DNA from 2 places in the Neisseria flavescens genome. Region 2 is predicted to be linked to the other one. Evidence: predicted binding sites of a transcription regulator. Region 2 holds the regulator's gene; the other holds the start of a gene.
The links. The regulator FNR, encoded in region 2, switches genes on or off when oxygen is low (the NO sensors DNR and NnrR bind a similar motif). The targets are predictions, from matches to a motif close to TTGATNNNNATCAA.
Positions count from the first base shown of each region.

Region 1: pflB (formate C-acetyltransferase) is a predicted target of FNR. The motif match lies at 1,799-1,812, and genes of this name have one in related genera.

Region 1 covers NZ_CP039886.1:633,053-637,387, forward strand. Annotated here, with positions in the region: gene FAH67_RS03310 (ATP phosphoribosyltransferase regulatory subunit) at 1-282, shown strand, start outside; gene FAH67_RS03315 (adenylosuccinate synthase) at 326-1,624, shown strand; gene pflB (formate C-acetyltransferase) at 1,927-4,212, shown strand.
Region 2 covers NZ_CP039886.1:1,376,306-1,380,640, reverse strand. Annotated here, with positions in the region: gene FAH67_RS07080 (TraB/GumN family protein) at 1-327, opposite strand, end outside; gene FAH67_RS07075 (DUF1289 domain-containing protein) at 366-611, opposite strand; gene hemN (oxygen-independent coproporphyrinogen III oxidase) at 681-2,102, opposite strand; gene fnr (fumarate/nitrate reduction transcriptional regulator Fnr) at 2,265-2,999, shown strand; gene FAH67_RS07060 (IS3 family transposase) at 3,061-3,957, opposite strand; gene FAH67_RS07055 (helix-turn-helix domain-containing protein) at 3,861-4,211, opposite strand.

The DNA of each region.
Region 1 (4,335 bases), 740 kb from region 2:
TATGACGGATTGGGCGGATACTTCGGACGCGCGCGTCCTGCAGCCGGATTCAGTTTTGATTTGCGCAGCTTTATCGGCCGCCTTCCAGCTATCGGACGGGAGTCCGTGGTGGCTGTTGATGTAAAAGACATGCCTGCGGCTCAAGAAGCGGTAGATGCTTTGCGCGAACAAGGACAATGTGTCGTTATCGATTACGGTATCGGCTATAACGGTTCGGAAGAGGTTACAGGCGGTCTGAAACAGGTAGACGGCGTTTGGAAAGTAATCGCTTTGAACGATTGAGTTTTATTTTGAAATTTTGTATCTGAAATAAGGTTAGATGGCTATGGCTAAAAATGTTGTCGTAATCGGTGCCCAATGGGGTGATGAAGGCAAAGGTAAGATTGTTGACTGGCTGGCGGAAGAAACCAGCGGTGTAGTACGTTTCCAAGGCGGCCACAATGCCGGCCATACTTTGGTCGTCGGTGGCAAAAAAACCATTTTGCGCCTGATTCCAAGCGGCATTTTGCATGAGACTTTGGACTGCTTCATCGGCTCAGGTGTTGTCGTTTCTCCTGAAGCATTGTTGGGCGAAATCGACGAATTGAACGCTGCCGGTGTGAAAAACGTTGAAGGCCGTCTGAAAATTGCGCCAACCTGCCCATTGATTCTGCCTTACCACATTGCGCTTGACCAAGCTCGCGAAGCTTCCCGCGGTAAAAGCAAAATCGGTACAACCGGTCGCGGCATCGGCCCAGCCTATGAAGATAAAGTTGCCCGTCGCGCGATTCGCGTGGTGGACTTGTTGCACCCTGAAAAACTGGTTGAAAAACTGGAAGCCGTTTTGGTTTATTACAATGTTCAGTTGCAACACCTGCACAATGCCGAGCCGGTCAAAATTGAAGATGTGATGGCGGTTATTGAAAAAGTTGCACCGCGCATTACACCGATGATTACTGATGTTTCCCGTGTTTTGAACGAGAAAAACCGCAAAGGCGAAAGCCTGTTGTTTGAAGGCGCGCAAGGTACGTTGTTGGATATCGACTACGGTACTTATCCGTTTGTAACTTCCTCCAACTGCTTGGCAGGTGCCGCTTCTGCGGGTGCAGGCGTAGGTCCGCAAATGCTGGATTACGTTTTGGGTATTGTTAAAGCCTATACTACCCGCGTGGGTTCCGGCCCATTCCCGACTGAATTGTTTGACGAAGTGGGCGCAGGCTTGGCTGAGCGCGGTCATGAATTCGGTTCCGTAACCGGTCGTGCGCGTCGTTGTGGCTGGTTTGACGCGGCTGCTCTGAAACGCTCTATTCAAGTTAACGGCATTTCCGGCATGTGCATTACCAAGCTGGACGTGATGGACGGTATTGAGAACATCAATATTTGCGTAGGTTATGAATTGCCTGATGGCAGCAAAACCGACATTCTGCCTTGCGGCTCCGATGCGGTAGAAACCTGCAAACCGATTTACGAAACCATACCGGGTTGGAGCGAGTCGACTTTCGGCGTGAAAGAGTACGACAAGCTGCCTGAAAACGCTAAAGCTTATCTGAAACGTATTGAAGAAGTGTGCGGTGCGCCTGTGGCTATTGTTTCAACCGGTCCTGACCGTGAGGAAACCATCGTTTTGCATCATCCGTTTGCTTAATGATTAAGTGAATAAAAGGCCGTCTGAATGTTTCAGACGGCCTTTTATATGAAATGCAATAAAAATTCAGCCCTGAAGGATGTCTGTCTTCAGGGCTGAATTTTGTATTCTACGCCGTTTTTAAACGCGAATGTTTGGAAACCGAGATGTAGTGCCAAGTAACAATTATTCTCATTGATGTAAGTCAAGAAAAGGCTAGTCTGTAATTTTATTTCAAGAAAATCCCTGTGAATGGAAGGGTATTAGTGCTATCCTTTCAGAAAATTTACGGTCTATATTTTCAATAAAATTAGGAGCTTGATATGTCAAATGATGTTCAGCAACGTCCAGCCGCTTGGGAAGGTTTTACTGGCGGTAACTGGGAAACCAACGTAGATGTTCGCGATTTTATTCAGAAAAACTACACGCCTTATGAAGGCGATGCTTCTTTCTTGGCACCTGCAACCGAAGCCACAACCAAACTGTGGGCGGACGTATTGGAAGGCATTAAAGTAGAAAACCGTACGCACGAGCCGTACAAAATCGACGCGCAAATCATATCCGGTATTACCAGCCACGCTCCAGGCTACATCAACAAAGATTTGGAAACCATCGTCGGCCTGCAAACAGACGAGCCTTTGAAACGCTCCATCATGCCGTTTGGCGGTTTGAAAATGGTGCAAGACGCGTGTAAAGTGTACAACGTTGAGCTGAACCCTGAAGTCAGCGAAATTTTCACCAAATACCGTAAAACCCATAACCAAGGCGTGTTTGACGTTTACACTCCCGACATCCGCCGTTGCCGCAAATCAGGCGTGATTACCGGTCTGCCGGATGCTTATGGCCGTGGCCGTATTATCGGTGACTACCGTCGTGTTGCATTGTACGGTATCGACTTCTTGATGAAAGACAAACTCAACCAGTTCAACTCACTGCAAGCCGATTTGGAAAACGGTGTGGACTTGGAAGAAGTGATCCGCCGCCGCGAAGAAATCAATGACCAATATAAAGCATTGAGCCAAATGAAAGAAATGGCGGCTTCTTACGGCTACGATATTTCCGGCCCTGCGAAAAATGCACAAGAAGCCATCCAATGGACTTACTTTGCCTACCTCGCTGCCGTTAAATCTCAAAATGGTGCAGCGATGTCTTTCGGCCGTGTATCTTCATTCTTGGACATCTACATCGAACGCGACCTGAAAAACGGTGTGATTACCGAAACCCAAGCGCAAGAATTCATTGACCACTTGGTGATGAAACTGCGTATGGTTCGTTTCCTGCGTACTCCGGAATACGATCAACTCTTCTCCGGCGACCCGATTTGGGCAACCGAATCTATCGGCGGTATGGGCTTGGACGGCCGTACCTTGGTAACACGCACCAACTTCCGTGTGTTGCACACCTTGTACAACATGGGCCCGTCTCCTGAGCCAAACATCACCGTGTTGTGGTCTGAACAACTGCCGCAAGGCTTTAAAGAGTTTTGCGCCAAAGTATCCATCGACACTTCGTCTATCCAATACGAAAACGACGACTTGATGCGTCCTGACTTCAATAGCGATGATTACGCTATTGCCTGCTGCGTCAGCCCGATGATTGTCGGCAAACAAATGCAGTTCTTCGGCGCCCGTGCGAATTTGGCAAAAACCTTGCTGTACGCAATCAACGGCGGTGTGGACGAAAAATCTAAAGACCAAGTCGGCCCGAAAACCGAACCGATTTTGGACGAAGTTTTGGATTACGATACCGTATTCACACGCATGGACCAATTCATGGATTGGTTGGCAACCCAATACGTTACCGCGTTGAACATCATTCACTACATGCACGACAAATACAGCTACGAAGCTGCATTGATGGCATTGCATGACCGTGATGTGATTCGTACGATGGCGTGTGGTATTGCCGGTCTGTCTGTGGCTGCCGACTCTCTGTCTGCCATTAAATACGCCAAAGTAAAACCGGTTCGTGACGAAAACGGCATTGCCGTTGACTTTGAAATCGAAGGCGAATACCCACAATTTGGTAACAACGACGACCGCGTTGACGATATCGCCTGCGATTTGGTTGAACGCTTCATGAAAAAAGTGGCAACCCACAAAACTTACCGCAACGCCACTCCGACTCAGTCCGTACTGACCATTACCTCCAACGTTGTTTACGGTAAGAAAACCGGTAATACTCCAGACGGCCGCCGTGCAGGCGCTCCGTTTGGTCCGGGGGCAAACCCAATGCACGGCCGTGACGTCAACGGTGCAGTCGCTTCATTGACTTCCGTAGCCAAACTGCCATTTGAGTTTGCCAAAGACGGTATTTCCTATACCTTCTCCATTATTCCTGGCGCGTTGGGTAAAGACGAGCATTCTCGCGAACGCAACCTTGCCGGTTTGATGGACGGTTATTTCCACCATGAAGACGGTATTTTGGAAGGCGGCCAACACTTGAACGTCAACGTATTGAATCGCGAGACTTTGGAAGATGCAATGCACAATCCGGAGAAATATCCGCAGTTGACCATTCGTGTGTCCGGTTATGCGGTTCGCTTCAACTCGCTGACCCGCGAGCAACAGCTTGACGTGATTACCCGTACATTCACAGAAACCATGTAATCCGGGTGGAGAAACAAACCGGAAGCTAAATTTGCATTTGGTTTGTTTTGAAACAAAGCTCCGAGGCCGTCTGAAATGTTCAGACGGCCTTTATTATCGTACAATCCATATAAGCAAAAACAT
Region 2 (4,335 bases):
TTCTTTGAAGTATTTTTGATACATTTTTTTCGTTTCCGGACTGCTGTCCGGCAGTGGGTCAACTTCTGTCGTCAATTGGTCGGTGGATTGCAACAGTTTGACTGCATCGGAAGACAAGGTTTGATTGGTTCGTCCCATGTGGATGGTGCCGAGCAGGTAGGAATCGGGTTGGCCTTCTTTGCTGATTTTCCAAACATTGCTGGTCAGTTTAGGCTGCTGCCAATTAAGTTCGGCAGATTTACTTTCGGGTGAAGTTGCGGCGGGTTTGCAGGCACCCAAAGCAAGGGCGGTCAATGGCACAAGCAGGCAGGCGAGCAGTTTTTTCATATTTTTCCTTATTGTGGTGTGCGGTAGGCAAGGGCAATTTAGAAATCGAGCAGGTTTTGAACCGGATGTTCGCCCGTTTCAGTTTTTTCCAGTTTGCGGTTGCGGATTTTGGCCTTCCTGAGGGACAGAAGGTGCATGACTTGGTGCTTTTGGCTGTCGGTCATCTGGAGCCAGTACAAGCGCTCTTCCCGACTGCGCAGACAGCCTTTGCAATAACCTTTGGCATTAGCTTCACAGACACCTATACAGGGACTGGGGATGGGGAAGAAATCGGGTTGTTCCATTTTGTGTTGCTTTTAATGTGAAAAAAGGCCGTCTGAAATATAGCATATATGTTCAGACGGCCTAAGTGTTTACACAGTTTGCGAGTATTTGGCTTTGGTTTCTTTATGGCGCAAATGGTAGTCGAACACCATGGCGATATTGCGGATCAGGAAACGGCCCTTCGGCGTAACGGTCAGACTGTGCGGTTTGAGACGGACCAGGCCGAGGGTTTCCAGTTGCTTCATATCTTCCAGTTCGGCTGCAAAATAGCGGCTAAACGGAATGCCGAACACGCTTTCGTAAATTTGATAATCAAGCGAGAAGCGGCACATCAAATCCTGAATGATGTTGCGGCGCAGGATATCGTCTTGGTTAAGCTGGTAGCCGCGCATAATCGGCAGATGTCCGGCATCAAGAGCGGCGTAATAGGCATCGATGTCGCGCTCGTTTTGAGAGTAGGTGCTGCCGATTTTGCCGATAGAGGACACGCCGATTGCCACCAAATCGCAGTCGGCATAGGTTGAGTAGCCTTGGAAATTGCGTTGCAGGAAGCCTTCTTTGAGGGCGATGGAGAGTTCGTCGTCAGGTTTGGCAAAGTGGTCCATACCGATGAAGACATAGCCGCGCTCGGTCAGGGTTTGAACGCAATATTGCAGCATATCGAGTTTTTCTTCGCTGCCGGGTACGACATTGGTGTCGATACGGCGTTGCGGTTTGAAGATATGCGGCAGGTGGGCGTAGTGGTAAAGGGCGAGGCGGTCGGGATTGAGGGACAAGACCGTGTCGATGGTAGTCTTGATGCTTTCGGTGTTTTGGTGTGGCAGGCCGTAAATCAAATCGACACTAACCGATTTAAACCCGGCTTCACGCGCGGCATCAATCACTTCTTTGGTTTCTTCGTAACTTTGAATGCGGTTGACGGCTTCCTGCACTTTAGGGTCAAAGTCTTGAATACCGACACTCATGCGGTTGAAGCCGAGTTTGCCCAGTTTGAGGACGGTTTCGCGGCTGACTTTGCGCGGGTCGATTTCGATGGAGTATTCGCCGTTGGGAATCAGCTGGAAGTATTTACAAATCATGTCGAAGACGCGTTCGAGTTGGTCGTCGCTCAGGAATGTGGGCGTACCGCCGCCGAAGTGGAGCTGCGCAAGCTGGTGTCTTCCGCCCAAATGCGGCGCCAGCAATTCCATTTCTTTTTCCAGATACTGGATATAGGCATCGGCACGGCTTTTGTCTTTGGTAATGATTTTGTTGCAGCCGCAGTAGTAGCAGATGGTATTGCAGAAAGGAATGTGAATGTAGAGCGAAAGGGGTTTATTGAGCGCACCCATGTTGCGTAGGCTTAAAGCTTGGATATATTCGGCTTCTTTAAAGCCTTCATGGAAGCGGTCGGCAGTCGGATAGGATGTATAACGGGGACCGCTTGATGGCAAACTGGCAATCAATTCACGGTCAAATTCCGGTAATTCATTGTTTGTGTTGGTGTTATTTGAGATGGGGATGATTTTCATGGTAGGGGCTTGTAGTATAAAGTAGGTAAATTAGGGAAAATTTTAGTCAAAATTTCGATAGTTTGGTAGAATGCCTCATAATGATATGCCGACTTTGACATGGGTCAATAGTTATTCGGCTTAATCAGGGATTGAGAGAATTAAGCAAATTAAAGGTGCGTTATGGCTACACACAATGCAACACATCAAATGAAAACCTTGTGTTCCACATGTTCTTTACGTGAACTGTGTTTGCCTGTCGGACTGATGCCTAACGAATTTTCACAACTGGACGCGGTTATTCGTCAAAGCCGCCGTCTGAAAAAAGGTGAATACCTGTTCCGTGCCGGCGAGCCGTTTACCTCTTTGTTTGCCATCCGTGCGGGTTTTTTTAAGACAACAGTCGCCAGCCAAGATGGACGAGATCAGGTAACCGGCTTTTTTATGTCGGGCGAGCTGATCGGTATGGATGGGATTTGTTCCCATATTCACAGCTGTGATGCTGTGGCTTTGGAAGACAGCGAAGTATGCGAGCTTCCGTTTACACATATTGAAGAACTCGGTCAGGATATTCCCAGCCTCCGCTCTCACTTTTTTCGCCTGATGAGCCGTGAAATTGTCCGAGATCAGGGTGTTATGTTGCTTTTGGGCAATATGCGTGCTGAAGAGCGATTGGCAGCATTCTTGCTTAACCTGTCTCAGCGTCTCTATTCACGAGGTTTTGCCGCCAATGATTTTATCTTACGGATGTCGCGTGAGGAAATCGGCAGCTATTTGGGGCTGAAGCTGGAAACAGTCAGCCGCACCTTGTCTAAATTCCATCATGAAGGCTTGATTTCGGTTGAACACAAGCACATCAAAATCTTAGATGCGACAACTTTGAAGAAAATGGTTTCCGGTTGTTCGCATGCTATCTGAATCTTAGGCCGTCTGAAATATTGAACTGGCCCCCAAATCTTGGACACTCATAAAAGCCTATTCAGGCACTCTGTGTAAGCCGGGTTCTGTATGCGACAGGACTCAGCTTTTTCAATTTCAAACTGCAACGCTCGCGGTTGTAGTAATCCATATAGTCATCTATCTGTTTCATCAATTCATCCACCGTCAATTCCCCTGCACGGTAGAAACACTCCGTCTTCAGCACCGCAAAGAAGCTTTCCATCGGTGCATTGTCCCAACAATTCGCCTTTCGCGACATGCTTTGAACCATGAAATACTCCGCAAGCAATTCCCTATACCCCGCCGTACGGTACAGCACACCTTGGTCCGAATGAAGCATCGTTCCTTTATCAGTCAGCCGGGGTGCCGCTTTTTCGAGCATTTCCTTCACCATTTCACTGTCGGCTCTGCGGCTCATGGCGTAGGCGATGATTTCGCGGTTGAACAGGTCCAAGATCGGCGAGAGGTACAGTTTGCCGTCCTTTCCTTTGAGTTCGGTCACGTCGGTCAGCCATTTTTCGTTGGGCTTTCGGGCTTTGAACCGGCGTTTGAGGAGGTGTTCCGATATTTCGCCCATGGCGGGATGGCGGTAGGCTTTTTTTGCCCGTATGAGGGCTTTCAGTCCTAGCTGCCTCATCAGCCGCGCCACTTTTTTGCGGTTCCAACCTAATGCTGCTGCAATGCGCCTTTGCCCGTAGCGTCCTTTATGCCGTTCGTAGATTTCGGCGATAAGGGCTTTGTCGGCTTCATTGGGGTCGGGTCGGTCCTGATGATGGTAGTAAAAGCTGCTTTTGGGCAGGTTTGCGATGTGCAGCAGGTATTTGAGCGGGTGTTGCGCCCTCAGTGTTTGGACGGTTTGGCTTTGTCCTTTTCGGTCTGTTTTTTGCTGAGGGCTTTTAACTCCTTTAGGTAGGCAACCTTTGCGCGCATATAGCACAACTCTTCGATAAGCTCTGCCTGTGTTTTTTCGTGGTCGGGTTTGTCGGCGATGAAGGGGTTTTTGCGGTGTTGGGGCATGGTTTTGGATTGGGGATGTTCGAGTGCGCCGATGCCGCCTTCTTGATAGGCGCGTATCCATCGTCGCAGGTTGGTTCGGGAAATGCCGTAGTGGTCTGCGGTACGCTGTTGACTGCGTATGTGCAGGTAGTGGAGTACGGCTTGGTATTTGAAGTGTAATGTATATTTGCTCATAAAAAAACTGCACCTTGTGAGTTGGAGGGGGGGGTGTCCAACTTTTGGGGTGCAGTTCAATATTTCAGACGGCCTTTTTAACAAGAATTAAAGAATAATTGTTAAGTTGCGAAAGTGATAGTCA